Regions from separate parts of the Mesorhizobium sp. L103C105A0 genome, predicted to be linked through region 3. Evidence: riboswitches for the same ligand, from Rfam matches in the RefSeq annotation. Region 3 holds a riboswitch; each other region holds the start of a gene.
What was found. Region 3 has a riboswitch for thiamine pyrophosphate ahead of thiB (thiamine ABC transporter substrate binding subunit). Riboswitches for the same ligand answer to the same signal wherever they lie in the genome.
Positions count from the first base shown of each region.

Region 1: another riboswitch for thiamine pyrophosphate. It lies ahead of X727_RS144075 (YkoF family thiamine/hydroxymethylpyrimidine-binding protein); the one in region 3 lies ahead of thiB (thiamine ABC transporter substrate binding subunit).
Region 2: another riboswitch for thiamine pyrophosphate. It lies ahead of thiC (phosphomethylpyrimidine synthase ThiC); the one in region 3 lies ahead of thiB (thiamine ABC transporter substrate binding subunit).

Region 1 covers NZ_AYXF01000008.1:12,051-17,822, forward strand. Annotated here, with positions in the region: gene X727_RS144085 (ABC transporter ATP-binding protein) at 1-357, opposite strand, end outside; gene X727_RS144080 (ABC transporter permease) at 354-1,196, opposite strand; gene X727_RS144075 (YkoF family thiamine/hydroxymethylpyrimidine-binding protein) at 1,452-2,060, opposite strand; TPP riboswitch at 2,051-2,163, opposite strand; gene X727_RS144070 (hypothetical protein) at 2,506-2,757, shown strand; gene X727_RS144065 (DUF2934 domain-containing protein) at 2,914-3,153, opposite strand; gene X727_RS144060 (hypothetical protein) at 3,246-3,461, opposite strand; gene X727_RS144055 (DUF1236 domain-containing protein) at 3,560-3,889, opposite strand; gene X727_RS144050 (hypothetical protein) at 4,232-4,534, opposite strand; gene X727_RS0134345 (hypothetical protein) at 4,695-5,024, shown strand; gene X727_RS144045 (hypothetical protein) at 5,405-5,626, opposite strand.
Region 2 covers NZ_AYXF01000019.1:9,896-15,667, reverse strand. Annotated here, with positions in the region: gene thiO (glycine oxidase ThiO) at 1-939, opposite strand, end outside; gene thiC (phosphomethylpyrimidine synthase ThiC) at 936-2,771, opposite strand; TPP riboswitch at 2,875-2,991, opposite strand; partial or broken gene X727_RS01000000165190 (acetyl-CoA carboxylase biotin carboxylase subunit family protein) at 3,215-4,514, opposite strand; partial or broken gene X727_RS01000000165185 (IS256 family transposase) at 4,889-5,772, shown strand, end outside.
Region 3 covers NZ_AYXF01000022.1:2,368-8,139, reverse strand. Annotated here, with positions in the region: gene X727_RS136275 (M48 family metalloprotease) at 1-188, opposite strand, end outside; gene thiQ (thiamine ABC transporter ATP-binding protein) at 520-1,284, opposite strand; gene thiP (thiamine/thiamine pyrophosphate ABC transporter permease) at 1,281-2,879, opposite strand; gene thiB (thiamine ABC transporter substrate binding subunit) at 3,100-4,107, opposite strand; TPP riboswitch at 4,151-4,265, opposite strand; gene X727_RS136295 (thiamine diphosphokinase) at 4,428-5,087, shown strand; gene X727_RS136300 (ABC-F family ATP-binding cassette domain-containing protein) at 5,089-5,772, shown strand, end outside.

The sequences.
Region 1 (5,772 bases), on a different contig from region 3:
ACCGGCAAGGCCGAACTCAGCGAACAATGGCGCAACGGACGCGCGCGCCTCGCGGCGCTTCATGCCCTGCACCTCCAGCCCCAGCGTCACATTGTCGATGACGCGTCGCCACGGCATCAGCGCGTCGCGCTGCGGCATGAAGGCGAAGGGGCTGCCCTGCAATGGTGCGCCGTCGAAGCGCATGTCGCCCTCGCCTTTCAGCGCGCCGGTCAGCAACTGGAACAGCGTCGACTTGCCGGCGCCGGAAGGGCCGAGGATGGAGACGAACTCGCCGGCCGCGACATGAAGCGAAATGCCGGCGAGCACCTCAAGCGCGCCGAAGTTCTTCCTGATGTCCCGGAGTTCGAGCCGCGTCATTGACGGTTCTCTTCTGCAGCTTCAACCTTGCCGTCGCGGCTTTCGCTCCCTGCATTCTCCCAAGGCATGGCGAAGCGCTGGACGAGCACCGCAATGGCGAACAAGACAAGCGTGAGCGCGGCGCTGACGGCGACCGCGGCGAGCACCAGATCGGGCCGAAAGTTGTTCTTGGCATTGAGCATGTAGATGCCCAGCCCCTTCGCCGCCCCCGCATATTCGGCGAAGATCGCGCCGACGACGGCGTAGGTGATGGAGATGCGCAGCCCGGCGAAGAAATAGGGCAGCGCCGAAGGCAGGCGCGCCAGCCAGAAGATGCGCCAGCGCCCTGCCCCCATGGTGGCGAGCATCTGCGAAATCGCCTTGCTGGTCGCGGCAAAACCCTCGACCAGCGCCACCATCATCGGGAAGAAGGTAACGAGCGCCACAAGCAAGATTTTTGGCATCAGCCCGAAGCCGAACCACAGCACGATGAGCGGCGCAATCGCGACCAGCGGCAAGGTCTGGCTGACGATCAGCAGCGGAAACAGCGCGCGGCGCAGCGGGGCCAAGAAATCGACCAGCGCCGAAAGCACGAAGGCAGCGACCAACGAGCAGGCGAAGCCGGCTGATGTGGCGCGGATGGTGGGCAGCGTGTTGTCGGCAAGGGCAGCGCGATGCTCCCAGGCCTGCTGCAGCACGCGCGACGGCGCCGGCAGCATGGTGGGCGCAGCGCCACCATAGCGGGCGTAGAGCTCCCACGCCGCGAGGAGCAGGGCGGAGGCGCAGGCGGCGGGGATGGTCTTGGCGATGGCTGCGGCTAATCTCCCCCCTCGAGGGGGAGATGTCGCCGAAGGCGACAGAGGGGGTCGTCTCGCATAGAGCGCCCACGCCTTGCCGATGCGAAAAGGACGTCGGCGCTCCACGCGCTGGGACCCCCTCTGGCCTGCCGGCCATCTCCTGCTCGAGGGGGGAGATTCGTGGGCATCGCGGTCTTCGCCAATCGCCAATGGCTCCCCTCCTCTTTGTGCTGAGGGGTCAGAGGCATCTCCTCCACGCAATGGGTCAGATAAACCAGCCACGGCAATATCCTCAAGGAACGACGCTTGAGCCGCGGCTCAGACGGCGCTCGGGCTGTTCGCCGAGATCGTGATGTCGAGGGTGACGTGGCCGGCGCCGGGGCCGAAGCGGCAGAAGGCCTCGTTGAGCGTGGCAAACACCGCACCGGCATCGCCACGCAATTTGGTGCAGAAGTTCTTTGAGCGCTCAAAGACGCCGGACTGTTTCAGGAAATCGATGCAGCCGTAGATCTCGTCCATATGGTCGCCCGTGCCCATAACGTAGAGCGAGAACTGCGCCGCCACCGGCTGGCCGGTCGACGGCGTGGCCTGGACAGCGCGGATCGCGGCGATCTTGCGCTCGTCCAGCGGAATGGCGGGGCCGCCGGTCTCGTCGGAGCGGCAGATCGGATCGTCGGGCTCGCCCGGACAGCCGCGCGAGACCGCCGCCGAAAGCACACAGTGCTTGCCGCTTTTGGCCGCCGCGACGAACAGGTCGCGCATGGCGGGAAACAGCACCTCGGGCGGCCCGACCATAAGGGTCGAGATGTCATCGGTTTCGATCCGCAGCCGGTCGCGCCAGGGATCGAGCGCGCCGAGCGCGCCGAGGATGACGCCGACGAAATCGTCGGTCATGGGATAAAGGGAAATCTGTGCGCCTGAAAACATCGCCCGCCTCGCTCCGCTGGTATTATCCAGATCAGCTTTAGGGTCCGAAGGCTTGCCGCCCTCATCTCAGCCCCGACGATACGGAGCACCCCTGTGGATGGGCGGGTTAAAGCACCGTTCGCGGCATTGGGGAAGCCGTTTGTTGAGGCACTGCGGGAAAGTGTTTTGGGCCAGACGTGCCGGGCGCCCGGGCGTTAACAGACGACTCGTCAGTTCGTTGCGTTATCGTCCCAACCGTACGAAATTGGCTTGACGCTCGTTCGTACATAAAGTACGATCTCTCTTTTCGCAGAGAGGAATGTCCTTGAGCACAGCGAACCATGTTGCTTTCGCCGATCTCTCTCGTCCTTTGCTGTCACCCCCGTCGTTGCCGCCGCCTTTATTGCCGCCGCCTTTGTTGCCCTTGTCATTCGATCAGTGCCAACGCCTCGCCGGGGCCTGGCGAATGGCCAGCCAGGACATCGCCGACGACATCCGCTTCATCCGCCAATATTTGAAAGTCGTTGCCGAGAAGGACGAGAGGCTGTCGACCGGCACCCTTGTTCACAGCCGCGCCTATGTCGAGGCCTGCGCCGGCTGGCTGCCACAGACTGTAACGCGCTATCTGCGCCACCTGCGCCAGATCACCGAATGCGAACTGGCCATGACAGCTGCCGGGATTCGCTTTGCGCTGTCGAGTTATGCCTGGGAGGCATGAGGGGCGGCTGTCGCCAAACACAAGGAATTGCGCTGCCCGTCGCAGGCGCAATTCGTCAGGTTGAGAGGCTCGGGCGCGCCTGAACGGCGGGCGCCAAGGATGGCCCGGCCAGCGAATTCCGGCCTTGCTTTATTTCGACTGGCCTTATTTCTGGCCTTATTTCGATTTGGCTTTGCCGGACTTTGCGGCGGCAGGCTTCGCGGCCTTTGGCTTGGCGGCTGCCTTGGCGGGCTTGGCGTCAGCTTTCTTCGCCGCCTTTTTGGGCTTGGCGACCGCGCCATCGACTTCAGCCGTGGCCTGCTCCCAGTGTTCCTGATGCGCGCCTTCAGGCCGGCCGGCCTTTTCCCAGATCTCGTGCGCGCGCTGGCGAATGCGGTCCTGTTTGTCGTCCGTCACTTAAGCCTCCGTGGTTGGGTCCGGTCGGTTGGTCCAGATTCCACGAAAACATTAGCCGAAAATTCGGCCGGCGTCTTGAGTGACGAGACATCTCAGCGCGGGTCGGAAATCACCGCAACGCCGAGCAGCGCCGCTTTCTTGACGATCAGCCCCGCGAGGTCGGCATCCGAACGATCGGTGCCGGTGCGCTCCCGCAGGAGCGCGATCGCTTCCTTCATCGATAACAGCGCCGTGTTGCGCTCGGCCAGCAACTTGTCGCAACACGCCGCAACATTGGCGGAGTTCGGGGTCTCGACATGCGGCAACATGGCAATTCTCCTTTCATCATGTTCGTCATTCGGCCCTGCCGCCCTTTTGGGAAGAACGACAGGGCCGTATCACCGATGAATGGTTAGGTTGTCGAGCGTTACTCGACCACCTCGACAATCCTGCGCGTGCTGGGGTCGACCAACACGGTATGGTTGTCGACGACGGCGTATCTGTACTGAACGTCGGGAACCTCCTGCAGCTCGACAGTGTCAGGCAAGGCAGTGCCGACATTCAATTCGACGCCGAGCAGATTGACCGAGGCAAGCGGATGTTTCTTTACGTACTGGTGCACGACCGTGCGCTGTTCCGGGGTGATGATCACCTGCTGCTGTGCCGGCTGCGTGACGATCACCTCGTCGGCGGCGGCAATGCCGATACCAGCGATCATGGCGAGCCCGGCGACGGCGGGAATAAGGATGGTTTTCATCTTCGTCTCCTGTCGTTGTTGGCGAGCTCCGCCGTGTTCCCGCATGAGGCGAAAACAGCGCAGATCGAGGTGGCGGGCTCCTGGAGGCAAACGCAGCCGGTACGGTCTTGTTCCGCAAGCGGAGACTAAATTGATCGGCTTCCCGGTCATGCCAGCAGAACCCGCACCCGCAAGATTCGCATTGAAGCACAATCCCTCAGGAGACCTTCGACATGGATGATGCACGGCTCCAATTCCGGTGGCGATTGCGGCCGGCGCCGGCATTGATCCGGTGACCGCGTCGCCCGGCCAAGACCGGAACCGACCGCCTTCGTGCCACGCCGTGAAGTTTCAAGCAAAAGGTCATTGCTTCGGCGGCTGCGCAGGCACCTCGCCAGGCTTGATCACCGGCGTCTTGCCCTGATCCGGCGGCGGCTGCGTCATACCCTGGTCACCACTGGGCGGCGGCTGCAGCACGCCGCCGCAGGGACCGAGCGTGCTGGTCGATTCGCCGCCGCCATTGGCGACCGGCGGCTTCTGACCATCGTCCTGAGGCTGCGCCTGGCAAGGCGCGGCAGGGCCGTGCTGGTCGCCATTGTCCTGCGCAGCCGCCGGGTCGGCCAGCGCCAGGAGCAGCACGCATGGGATGAGGGGGAAAGTCTTCATGGTCCAGCTCCTCTGGATTCATCTCCTTGGCAAAGCAGACTAGTCCTTGGCAAAGCAGACTGGCGGCAATTGGTTCCACGGAGATGGAGTGGTTGCCGGAACCTGACAGCCGGAAGTGAGTTCCACCTTCTCGACGCAAAGCCGCCCGGAGGAGGCAATCATGGAAGAACGAAACAGAAAACCCAATGACGGGGTCGAGGCGCCACCGAGCAAAAACGATGCCCGCGACAGGATCGCCAATGACGAGGTGGAAGCGCCGACGCCGCGCCGGCAGGATTGGGATGCGCTGCGTGGCGCAACGGTCCTGCCCGACGGAGCAGATGAGGAAAGCCTGCCGGACACCACCGGTGTCGAGAAGGAAGGCGAATTGCCCGAGGAGGATGACGACAACCCCTACCAGGACAGTGACGATGCCTTGCCCGACGACGCCGAGGAAGCCGCCATTGGTCACGACCTGGCGAGGCGCGGCGGCCCGTTCGACGACGTGTAAGGCAGCGACCGCGGACTTTCGAGAGGTTTCCCGGGACGTCCACGCCGTCACCAGTTGGACCAAGGATGAGCTGAAGGCGATGCCGGAGCATCGGGATATTTCGAAGGATCCGGCTGGCCGGATCCTTCGTTTAAGCCGCCTTGGCGGTTTGGCTTAGCCCTTGTGGTCAAGGGCTGGACGGCGACAATCTCGGCACCTTCGACAGCCGAGAAGCACGAACGCGAAGCCCAATATTTCAAGCGCCGTCGAGGCCGCTCGCCTGAAATCTTCAAAGTGCGCAAGAAATCCCCGCCGCGGGCTGTGCAGACACGCTCCGGCATCGCGGCGCTGCGAACCGGGCCATCGACCGCCGGCACTTGGGTGCCGACGGGCTCTGACCTTCAATTCGACCCGGGATCGCCGAGCGCCTCGGTGACGAAGGACGCCGCGATCAGGTCGTCGGCGTCGAGGCGTAGGGAGCCTTCGACACCTCCCATGATGGCTGCGACCTTCTGGAAGGTCTGCATCTCGTGTTCAGTAACGCTGGCGTCTCGCATCCTGGCTTTCAGATCGGCGATGCGTCGGCCCAGGGAGGCCGACGTTCCGATTTCTCTGTTCGACATGGTGTCCTGCTCCTCCCCCAACCCATGCTGTGGACGTACTCAAGGCTGCCTATATATAAGGCAGCGCGAATACAGTCGCCGCAACGCGCGATATCTGGGAAGGTTCCGGCGCCAAATAGTCACGAAATAATACGTGGTGGGACTCG
Region 2 (5,772 bases), on a different contig from region 3:
AACCAGGTCGGCAGCCTGGCGCGCCATGGCGGGAGCCAGGAGAAAACCGTGACGATAGAGCCCGTTGATCGCGATGATTTCACCGTTCGTTTCGACGCGCGGCAAATTGTCGGGAAAGGCTGGGCGGACGCCGACACCGGTTTCAACGATCTCGGCCTCGCCAAAGGCCGGGTGGAGGGCATAGGCGGTACCCAGCAGCTCCATCATGGAACGCGCCGTCACCGGTCCGGCGCTCTGGCTTTCAATCATCGTCGCTCCGATCATGAAACGGTGATCGGTGCGCGGCACTGCATAGAGTGGAAAGCGCGGATGCAGCAGCCTGACGGGGCGCGACAGTGAGATATCAGGGGTACGCAGGGTGAGCATTTCGCCGCGAACACCGCGCAACCTGCTATCGGCGGCTGCCATTCCCGTACAGTCGATCTGACGATCGAAACCAAAAACATGCTGCGCATCGGCGCCGAAGTGGAATTCAACACCCATGGCCGCGAGCTTGTCATGAAGTGCTGCCATCGCCTGGCGCGGATCAAGATGGCCCTCATCGGGAAAGAGCAATCCGCTGCGGAAGCGGCCGGCTAAGTCGGGCTCCAGCAAGGCAATTTCATCTTCCTCGACGCGCCGATAGCCCGTCGTGCGGCTGGCGAACCGGTCGAGCTCGCCCGCATCGCGCGGCGAGGCCAAGACCAGCGTTCCCCGTCGTGCTACCAAGCCGTGCGTTGCGGCGTCCCACCAGTCGGCGGCGTCGCGTCCGAGATCCAGCACCGGCTTCTCGGCGCTTTCACGCTCGCACCACGGCGCCAACATGCCACCGGCGAACCACGACGCATTGCCCCCAAGGGCAGGCCTTGTCTCGGCAACGGTAACCGCCGCGCCGCGTGCGGCGAACTCGAAGGCGGCGGTGAGGCCGGCAACGCCCCCTCCTTTGACCAAGACCTTCATGATGGCTCACGTGGCTGAGGTATGAGCGGTGCGCCGGTCTCGTCCGCCGGCAGGTAGAGATCACCGCCCTCGCGGTATTTCGCCGCCATCGCCGCCATGCCCTCTTTCTGCGCCTCGGCACGGATATCGTGAGAGATGCGCATCGAGCAGAATTTCGGTCCGCACATCGAGCAGAAATGCGCCACCTTGTGCGCTTCCTTGGGCAAAGTCTGGTCGTGGAAGGACCGCGCGGTTTCCGGGTCGAGCGACAGATTGAACTGGTCCTCCCAGCGGAACTCGAAGCGCGCGCGCGAAAGCGCATCATCCCTGACTTTCGCTGCCGGATGGCCCTTCGCCAGATCGGCTGCATGGGCGGCGATCTTGTAGGTGATCACGCCAATCTTGACGTCGTTGCGGTCGGGAAGGCCGAGATGCTCTTTCGGCGTGACGTAGCAAAGCATTGCGGTGCCGAACCAGCCTATCATGGCAGCACCGATGCCGGAGGTGATGTGGTCATAGCCCGGCGCGATGTCGGTCGTCAGCGGGCCAAGCGTGTAGAACGGCGCCTCACCGCAGACGGCGAGCTGCTTTTCCATGTTCTCCTTGATCTTGTGCATCGGCACGTGGCCGGGGCCTTCGATCATTACCTGGCAATCCTTCGCCCAGGCGATCTGCGTCAGTTCGCCGAGCGTTTCCAACTCGGCAAATTGCACCGCGTCGTTCGCATCGGCGATCGAGCCTGGACGAAGACCGTCGCCGAGCGAGAAGGAGACGTCGTGGGCTCTGGCGATGTCGCAGATCTCGGCGAAGTGCTCGTAGAGGAAGCTTTCCCGGTGATGGTGCAGGCACCATTTTGCCATGATCGAGCCGCCGCGCGAGACGATACCCGTGACCCGGTCAACGGTCAGCGGGATGTAATGCAGCCGCACGCCGGCGTGGATGGTGAAATAGTCGACGCCTTGCTCGGCCTGCTCGATCAGCGTGTCGCGGTAGACCTCCCAGGTCAGGTCCTCGGCAATGCCGCCAACCTTCTCGAGCGCCTGGTAGAGCGGCACCGTGCCGATCGGTACCGGCGCGTTGCGGACGATCCATTCGCGGATGTTGTGGATGTTGCGGCCGGTCGACAGGTCCATCACCGTATCGGCGCCCCAGCGGATCGCCCAGACCATTTTTTCGACCTCTTCGGCCATCGATGATGTGACGGCGGAGTTGCCGATGTTGGCGTTGATCTTGACCAGGAAATTGCGGCCGATGATCATTGGCTCGCTCTCGGGATGGTTGATGTTGGCGGGGATGATCGCCCGTCCGCGCGCCACCTCGTCACGCACGAATTCGGGCGTGACGAAATCGGGCAGCGTCGCGCCGAAAGCCTCGCCGTCGCGCTCAAGCTTGCCGCGTAGGATCTCGCGACCAAGGTTCTCGCGGATGGCGACGAACTCCATTTCTGGCGTGATGATGCCGGCCCGCGCATAGGCAAGTTGGGTCACCGCCTTGCCCTGCTTGGCCTCGAGCGGCCGATTGCGTATCGGAAATTCCGGTGTCAGGCGCTCGCCGGTGGCGAATCCGTTGTCCTCCGGCCGGACATGGCGGCCGTCGCAGCCCTCGACATCGCCGCGCGCCAAGATCCATTCGTGGCGAAGCCGGGCCAGGCCTTTTTCGATGCTGGTTTCGACAGCCGGATCGGTATAGGGGCCCGACGGATCGTAGACGGTGACGGGCGGCTCGCCGGCTGTCGGATGGACAGAGATTTCGCGCATCGGCACCCTGATCTGCGGGTGGATGGCACCGGGCTTGTGGATCTTACGCGAAGCAGGCAGCGGTCCCGTCGACACGGCGGGGGTAAGGGCATTCATCGTGAGGCTCCTTTGCTCATGCATTGGAGACCCAGTTCTGTGCCGGAAGGATGAAAAGACGCTTCTGTCGACCTGCCGAAACAGGACCTCGGGCGTAAACTCCCGCAAAGCGCTTGCACCGTCCCTACGCCAGTATGAACTGGATCAGGTTCAACGGGTCACTGCGCCGCGAAAGCCAGCAGTATCTCAGCCCCTTGCCGGGACTCCCCTGGTGAATGCCTCAAGTTGAACGGGCCGGGGTTGTCTTGTCAAGCGCATGTTCATCCTGCGGCGGCGGTGGGCGGCAATCAAATTGGTCCCAAATTGGGCCGACGGCCTCGCCATGGGTCGCGGAGAAGTTCTGCGGGAGACAAGGCAGGTGTGGCCAAAGCTGCATTTGCCTCGTCAAACTTGATGTGACATTGACGTAGACGGAACTGCTGCGTTTCAAGGATCTTAAGCCGTCAATGCCTGATCGGAACAGAACTGGTGGGCCGCCCGAACGCCCCACAAACATCGTGCTCTCGATCACCTCCTATTGTCGCCGGAAAAGGGGTGATCGACCAATCGATCAAGTCGCCGCTCGCTGAAGGGCGCCCTCGGTTTCAGCACGGCTGGGCGAAGTGGCAATGGCATGTCCAATCCAGTCTCGGAAATCCCCCTTCCTGACGATCGGTGTCTTGGGTTCAACATTCAATTTGACCTCGGCCACACCTGATATAGCAGCTGCCTGAGTTTCGCCACCAATCCAGTCCAGGGTGCCATCTTGATCAGGAAGCAGGAATCGCGCGGCCGCAGTATGCGAATGCTTTTTGCGCAGATCCCATTCCTCGCCGATGACAAGCTTGATGTGCTCGGTGACGAGGTCGACACCGTAAGCTAACTGGACCAGTTGAGGGTCGGGCGCGCCACTAAGACGCGGATTGACTTCAATGACAACTGGGCCGCGTTTCGTGCACCGGAGTTCAATGTTAGTTGGCCCCCAGCCAAGGCCGAGAGCCCGCAAACAGCTCAGCGAAACATCGGCGATGCGCTCACGCTCCTGATCGGTTAGCAGGGCCGGATACGTCACCTCACGTATGACGAAATGGGGGAGGGGACCAAAGTCATTGGCGCAAATCGCAACGACCTCATTCCCCATAACATTAATGCTATAGAACGGGCCCTGTGCGAATTCTTCGACGAGTATTTTCGGTGTAGACCGCCATATGTGCTTTCCGCCCAATAGGTCGTATGTTCGGCTACGTCTTCGAGGCTGCGGCACAATCGGACACCCATGCTGCCGCTGCCTACTGCCGGCTTAAGAATCACGGGCGGGCCGATCTCTGCAGCCGAGCTTTCTACCTCCGCCGCATTTGTTGCCAACCGATAAGCCGGTATTGGAACGCCGGCCTGCGCGAGGAGTTGGCGTTGCTTGAATTTGTCGCAGCTTCGTTCAATCGATTCAGGGTTCGGTCCCGGTAGATCGAAATGCCGGCAAAGCTTGCCAACTGTCGCATAGATCGATTCATGGTCCCCGGCAAAGCCAGTAATGCCAGCAATGTCGTGGGTAGCACGCAGCCGCGAACTTTCGCGGACCAACGCTTCGAGATTGCCAGTGTCGACACGGATTGCCTCAACGTTTTCCGCCGAAAGATAGTCGTACCGAGGTGGATCAGCCGTCAGAGTAATTGGATGAAGACCAAGACACTGAGCCGCTTGGACGTATAGCTGACCAGTACCCCTATGGCCTTCGACCAATATGAGCGCTCTTCTTCTTACCATTGCTGTTAATCCCGATGTTGCGTGCTGGCGGCGGTCCGAGGGTACCGGCGTCACTTTTGTAGCCGTGCCGGACCTCAGACTCGCGGTGCCGTACCATTGTCAACGACTGATCGGTTGTAAAAATCTTGCAAATTGATTTGAAGGATCTGTTGCAGCGTTTTTGATTAGGGCGGCGTCGGAGGCTTGCTCCGTTCAAACCAGGTTAGCTGGGGTTGGTGTGTGATCCCGTGGGCCTGGGCGTGACCTACCCCTCGGGTAGGGCACGCCACATCAAACTGGTAGTGTGCTGAGAGTTCTGCAAATTCGCTGAGAGAGGGCGGTCATGGCAGGCTGGTGATGTTCAACGTCACCGATTCCCGCGAAGGAACGCCACCATGACCAAGACAGAAGGTAAATCGACCAGCGCTGCCGTCAAAGACATTCTGCTTTCGAACCCGGAGGGGCTGCACGAAGTGATCGTGCAGTAATGCAGGAGGTTCTCGAGGCCGAGATGGGGGAGGCGCTGGGTGCTTCGAAGGGCGAACGGACGCCCGAGCGCCTTGGGTATCGCTCGGGTTACTACGGCCGTACCCTTGTGACGCGGGTCGGCAAGCTCGAGCTGCGGGTTCCACAGGACCGGGCGGGTCACTTCTCCACCGAGCTGTTCGAGCGCTACCAGCGTTCGGAGCGGGCCTTGGTTGCGACGCTTGCGGAGATGTATGTGCAGGGCGTGTCGACCCGCAAGGTCAAGGCGATCACGGAAGAGCTGTGCGGTCATGCGTTCTCGGCTTCGTCGATCTCGGCCATCAACAAGCGCTTGGACGAGAGCCTGAAGGCGTTTGCCGAACGACCGCTTCAGGAGCCATTCCCCTACCTCATTCTCGATGCCCGCTACGAGAAAGTGCGCGAAGCCGGCATCGTGATGAGCCAGGCGGTGCTGATCGCGGTCGGCATCGACTGGGACGGGCGCCGGCAGATCCTGGCCGTGGAGATGGCCAATCGCGAGAGCCGCTCGGCCTGGAAGGACTTCCTCGTCGGCTTGAAACGACGCGGTCTCAAGGGCGTCGAACTGGCCGTGTCCGACGACCATGCCGGCCTGGTCGCGGCGATCGGCGAGGTGATCCCGGAAGCAGCATGGCAGCGCTGCTACGTCCACTTCCTCAGGAACGCGCTCGATCACCTGCCCAGGAAGCACGGCGACGATTGTCTGCAGGAACTGCGCTGGCTGTACGACCGGCGCGATCTCGCCGAGGCCAAGGCCGATCTCGCCGCGTGGCTG
Region 3 (5,772 bases):
CCGACAACCTTGGCCACCATGCGCTCGAGCTTGGGATCGGAATATTCGCCGCCATAGGTGGCAAGGATGCGCGGATGCTGTGCCTTCGCCAGTTCGGCAAGCTTGCTGTTGGCGGCGACATTGTCGACCGTGATCGGCTTGTCGGAAGGCTGGAAGCCAGATTCCTGCACTTCGGGAGGCGTGAACATCTGGCAGCTGGCCAGCGCCACGGCAAGGCCGGCCAGCGCGAGGAAGCGCACCAGCGGTCTGCGTTTCAAAGTGTCAGTGCCGGTCGGCAGCACGGCGTTCCTTCAGCTCTCGGCGCATGATTTGGACCGGGGTCCGCGCCAGCGAAAAATCGGTTTTCGTTGGCAATCCTGCACACATCAAAAAACCTACAGCGTTTACGCATCCGGCCGGATGCGGCGCTGTAGGGGGCAAATCACGGCTCGTGCCGGACCAGTACTAAGCGGACCTAGCCACATCGACTGGACCATGGCAAGCAAGCGCCACATCACCTGTAGCCGGTTTGGTCGTAAATTATGTCCGCTTCCGGGCAATATCGCGTGATCCGCCCGAACTTGCGCCGATATAGCGCCGAAACGCTTCAGGGCCAGTGCCGTCGAAAAAATCGGCGGCAGGTCCCGTCGCGGCAACCCTGCCATTGTCCAGAAAAACCATCTGCTCGCCGATACGGCGAGCGTCTTCCGGCTGATGCGTGACGAACAGCACCGTCATCGCCCGCTCGGCATGAACGCCGGCCACCAGGTCGAGCATGTCGTCGCGCAGTGCTGGCCCGAGCGAAGCGAACGGCTCGTCGAGCAGCAGCACTGGCCGGTCGCGCACCAGAACGCGGGCGAGCGCTACGCGCTGCCTTTCGCCGCCGGAGAGTTCGCGCGGCAGGCGCATCTCCTTGCCGGCCAGGCCGACGCGGTCAAGCGCCTCGGCGATTGCGGCGCGATCGGCGTCGGTCAGGTTGAGCGATGGCGAGCGGCCGAGCCCGACATTCTTCTCCACCGAGAGATGAGCAAACAGATTGTTTTCCTGGAATACCATCGACACCGGCCGCGCCGAAGGCGGCTCGGCGCCGACATCGGCGCCGCCGATCAGCACACGACCGGACTCCGGCGTCTCGAAACCAGCCACCAGATTGAGCAAGGTCGATTTGCCCGAACCACTTGCCCCCATGATGGCGGTGATCTTAGATGTATGGAATTCGACATCGAACAGGAATGACGTTTCGCCATAGCTGAACGAGACCTTGTCCAGCCGGACAGTCGTGCCTTTCTCCACAGCGGACGTCACGATCTCTCTCCCCGTCCCAGCCAGTCTGCCGCGACCACCAATGCAAGGCAGACCGCCCCGAGCAGCAAAGCCAGCCCGGCAGCATCGGCCGTGCGATAGCTGCCCATGCGCGCCAGCAGGAGATAGGGCAAGGTCTGTACCGAATCGCTGCCGAACAGCGCGATGACGCCGAGATCGCCGAGCGACAGTGCCATGGCGAAGGCAAAGCCGGTGGCCAGCGGCCGCCGGAGCGATGGCCAGTCGACCAGAAGCAGCCGGTTCCAGCCCGCAATGCCGAGCTGCGCGCACAGCTTTTCGTGGCGCTCGCTCGCCGCATCATAGGCCGGGCGCATCGCGCGGATGGCAAAGGGCATCGCCATCACCGCATTGACGATGACGACCATGACCGGCGCGATGGCAAAGACATCGCTGACCGTGCGCAGCAGGAGAAACCAGCCGGCGCCGATGACAATGGGCGGCACGACGAGGACGAAGCCGGCGCCGGTGTCGGTGGCATGTTCGAGCAATGAACGGGCACTGGACCGGCGGCGCAGCGACAGTGCCCGCCGAGCCATGATCAGCGATAGCGACAGCGCCACCGAAAGTAGCGCCGCCGAGAGGGCGAGACCGGCGCTGGTCAGGGTCGCCTGACGCACGGCACTCTCGCCCGCCAGCCGGCCGAGATCGGCGCCGAGGCCGGACGCGACGGTGGCCGCCATTGGTCCGGCGACGAACAGCAAGGCGAGCACGATCAGGACGGCGTTGAACGCTGTTTCTGCTTTGCCGGCCAAGTGATAGCGGCGCGGCGCGACAGGCAAATTGGCGTCGCCGGTCACATTGGCGCCGAGCCGCGTCAGCGCCAGCATGACGGCGAAAGTCAGCGCGATCTGTAGCACCGTCAGCGTCACCGCTCGCGCCGGATCGAAGTCGAAACGCAGCGCCTGATAGATGGCGACTTCCAGCGTCGTCGCCGCCGGCCCGCCGCCGAGGATCAGGACGATGGTGAAGGAGGTGATGCAAAGCATGAAGACAAGCCCGGCGACGCCCGGCAGCGCGGCGCGCAGCACCGGCCACTCGATCAGCCGGAAGGCTGGCCTCGCCCCCATGCCGAGCTGGCTCGCCAGCCGCCATTGATCGGCCGGCACCGTTCCCAGCGCTTCGAGGAACAGCCGGGTGGCCAGCGGCAGGTTGAAGAAGACGTGGGCGACGAGGATGCCCGACAGCCCATAGATGTCGGGCCAGCTCTGGCCACCGATCGCGGCGAAATAACCGGCGCGGCCATAGAGCGCCAGTATTCCCAGCGCTCCGACAATTGCCGGCAAGGCAAGGGGAACAGTGAATAGCTGCAGGATGAAGCCGCGTCCGAAGAAGCGCGGATGCCGCGACAGCGCCCGGGCGACGAAGAGCGCCGGTACGGCGGAAAGCAGAGTCGAGAGCGCAGCCTGCCAGAGCGTGAAGCGGACAACGCGCAGGAGATAGAGGTCAAAGGCGGACGCGGCGCCGGAAAGGTCGTGCGCGCCTTCGCGGATAAGGCCGGCGAAGGCGCCACCGATCAGCAGCGCGATTGCCGCAAGCGCGACAATGCCGGCCGTGATGCGGGGGTCAGAGCGTTGCACTCTTTACCGGGCGTCGCGTTCCTTCGCGCCCCCCTCTGTCCTGCCGGACATCTCCCCCACGAGGGGGGAGATTGGCGGTTTTAGCGCTCCGCTCATTCCTGCAGCTTCGGAGATTGGCGAAAGTCAACGTAAAGGCCAATCTCCCCCCTCGTGGGGGAGATGTCCGGCAGGACAGAGGGGGGCGCCGTAGAGCACTCATCTTTTGACTATACAGCCAAATCTACTTGCTCATCACCGCCAGCCATTCATCCACCCAGGCCTTGCGATTTGCCGCGACCTCTTCCGGGCTGAACAGCAAGGTCTTCGCCGGCTTGACCAGCCTATCAAAAGCCGGATTGAGCGGCTTGTCGGTTTTCCCGGCCGGGAACATCCAGTTGGTCTCCGGAATGACATCCTGGAATTTCGGCCCGGTCATGAAGGCCAGGAACTTCGCCGCCAGCGGATTCTTCGCGCCCGTGGTGGTGATGCCGGCGACCTCGATCTGCAGATACTCGCCTTCCTCGAACGAGGCCGCCTGGTAGCGCCCGGTGTTCTCCGCCACCATGTGGTAGGCCGGCGACGTCGTATAGGAAAGCACCATCGGCGCCTCGCCCTTGGTGAACAGGCCGTAGGCCTCGCTCCAGCCCGGCGTCACCGTCAGCACTTTGCCCTTGAGTTTCGCCCAGGCTTCCGGCGCCTTGTCGCCATAGACCGACTTAACCCACAGCAGCAGGCCAAGGCCCGGCGTCGACGTCCTCGGATCCTGGATGACGATCTTGTCGGCGGCATCGCCCTCGACCAATTCCTTCAGGCTCTTCGGTGGGTTCTTCAGCTTCTCGGTGTCGTAGACGACGGCGAAATAGCCATAATCGTAGGGCACGAAAGTGTCGTCGCTCCAGCCGCCCGGCACGTTGTTTTCAGCCACCGCGCCATGTGGGACAAACAGGCCGGAAGCCTTGGCTTCCGCGGTGAGGTTGGTGTCGAGGCCAAGCACGATATCGGCTTTGGTCGACGCACCTTCGAGCTTGACGCGATTGAGCAGCGCGACGCCGTCGGCCACCGACACGAAGTCGACGCTGCAGCCACACTCGGCCTCGAATTCCTTCTTCACCTGGGGGCCTGGACCCCAGTCGGCAGTGAAACTCTCATAGGTATAGATCGTGAGTTTTTCCTGCGCGCACGCAGGGCTTGCCAGTAGCGAAACAGCAAGCCCAAGCGCTGGGACAAGACGGGACAAAAAAATGCGCATCGGCGCCTCCTTCATTCGTGTTGAAAGGAATTGAGGCGTCGGGCTGTCCGAAGCGTCTAATCCCTCCGCCGGTACAAACCGGATCAGGTTCAGCGGGTTGGCGAGACTGCCTCTCAGCCGGTCCGCGAAGATCGCGTCCGGCACCCCGTTAGAGCGTTTCGACACATAGGCCCGGCCAAGGTGCCACGCAAGTGGAAGTTTGCCCGAGCGTGATCCCGGAAAGTGGAATCCGTTTCCGGAAAAAGATCATGCTCCAACAAAGAGTGACGGTGCCGCTCGGCCTTCCGTTTCGTCGGCGGGGCTGGTAAGGGCCAGCGGATATGAGCACATTCACCATCCTGCTTGGCGGCGATCTCGTCCGCACGCCGCGGCTCGACCGCCAGGTCGCGGGCACGCGCGTCATCGCCGCCGACGCCGGCATCGATCATGCCCGCCTGCTCGGCGTGATGCCGGAGTTGTGGGTCGGCGATTTCGATTCCGTGCCGGCGGACCTGCCTGCCGATCTCGCCGCCGTGCCGCGGGAGGTGTTTCCTCCCGAAAAGGACAAGACCGATGGCGAACTGGCGATCGCGGCGGCATTGGAACGCGGCGCCACCAGCCTGGTGCTGGCCGGCGCTTTCGGCGGCAAGCGCGCCGACCACGCCTTCCTCCATCTGGCGCTCAGCCTGCGGCTGGCCGAGGCCGGCACAAAATTGCTGTTGACCAGCGGAGCGCAGGAAGGCGCCCCTCTGCTGCCTGGCAAGGCCGGCTTCGACTATGCCGACGGAACGCTGTTTTCGGTGCTCGGCTTTTCCGATCTTTCGGGCCTCACCGTGTCCGGCGCGAAGTGGCCGCTCGACCATGTCGAGGTCGTGTTCGGCTCGTCGCTGACCATCTCGAACGAGGTCAAGTCCAACACGACCGGGGGCGGCCTCGAAATCGCGCTCGGCCATGGCCGCGCGCTGCTGCTCGCCCACCCCTACCCCTTGCCTGAAAGCTGACATGGCCCCGCCCCTTCTCAACCTCGACGGCATAAGACTGACCTTTGGCGGCACGCCGCTGCTCGATGGCGCCGAACTGACGGCGTCCGCCGGTGACAAGATCGCGCTCGTCGGCCGCAACGGCTCCGGCAAGTCGACGCTCCTGAAGATTGCTGCTGGTCTGATCGAGCCGCAAGACGGCGAGGTCTTCCGCCAGCCTTCGGCAACGGTGCGCTATCTCCCGCAAATGCCCGACATGGACGGCTTTGCCAATGTGCGCGCCTATGTCGAGGCCGGGCTTGGGCCTGCCGACGATCCCTACCGCGCCACATATCTGATGGAGCATCTCGGCCTCGCCGGCACGGAGAACCCCAACGATCTCTCCGGCGGCGAGGCGCGCCGCGCAGCACTTGCCCGCGTCATGGCGCCCGAACCCGATATTCTGCTGCTTGATGAGCCGACGAACCATCTCGATTTGTCGGTCATCGAATGGCTGGAAGAAGAGCTTGTCCGGACGTCTTCGGCGCTGATCGTCATCTCGCACGACCGTCGCTTCCTCGAACGCGTCTCGCGCGCCACTGTCTGGCTCGACCGTGGCCAGACCCGCCGCCTCGACAAGGGCTTTGGCCATTTCGAGGAATGGCGCGACCTTGTGCTGGAAGAGGAAGAGCGCGAACAGCACAAGCTCGGCCGCCAGATCGTGCGC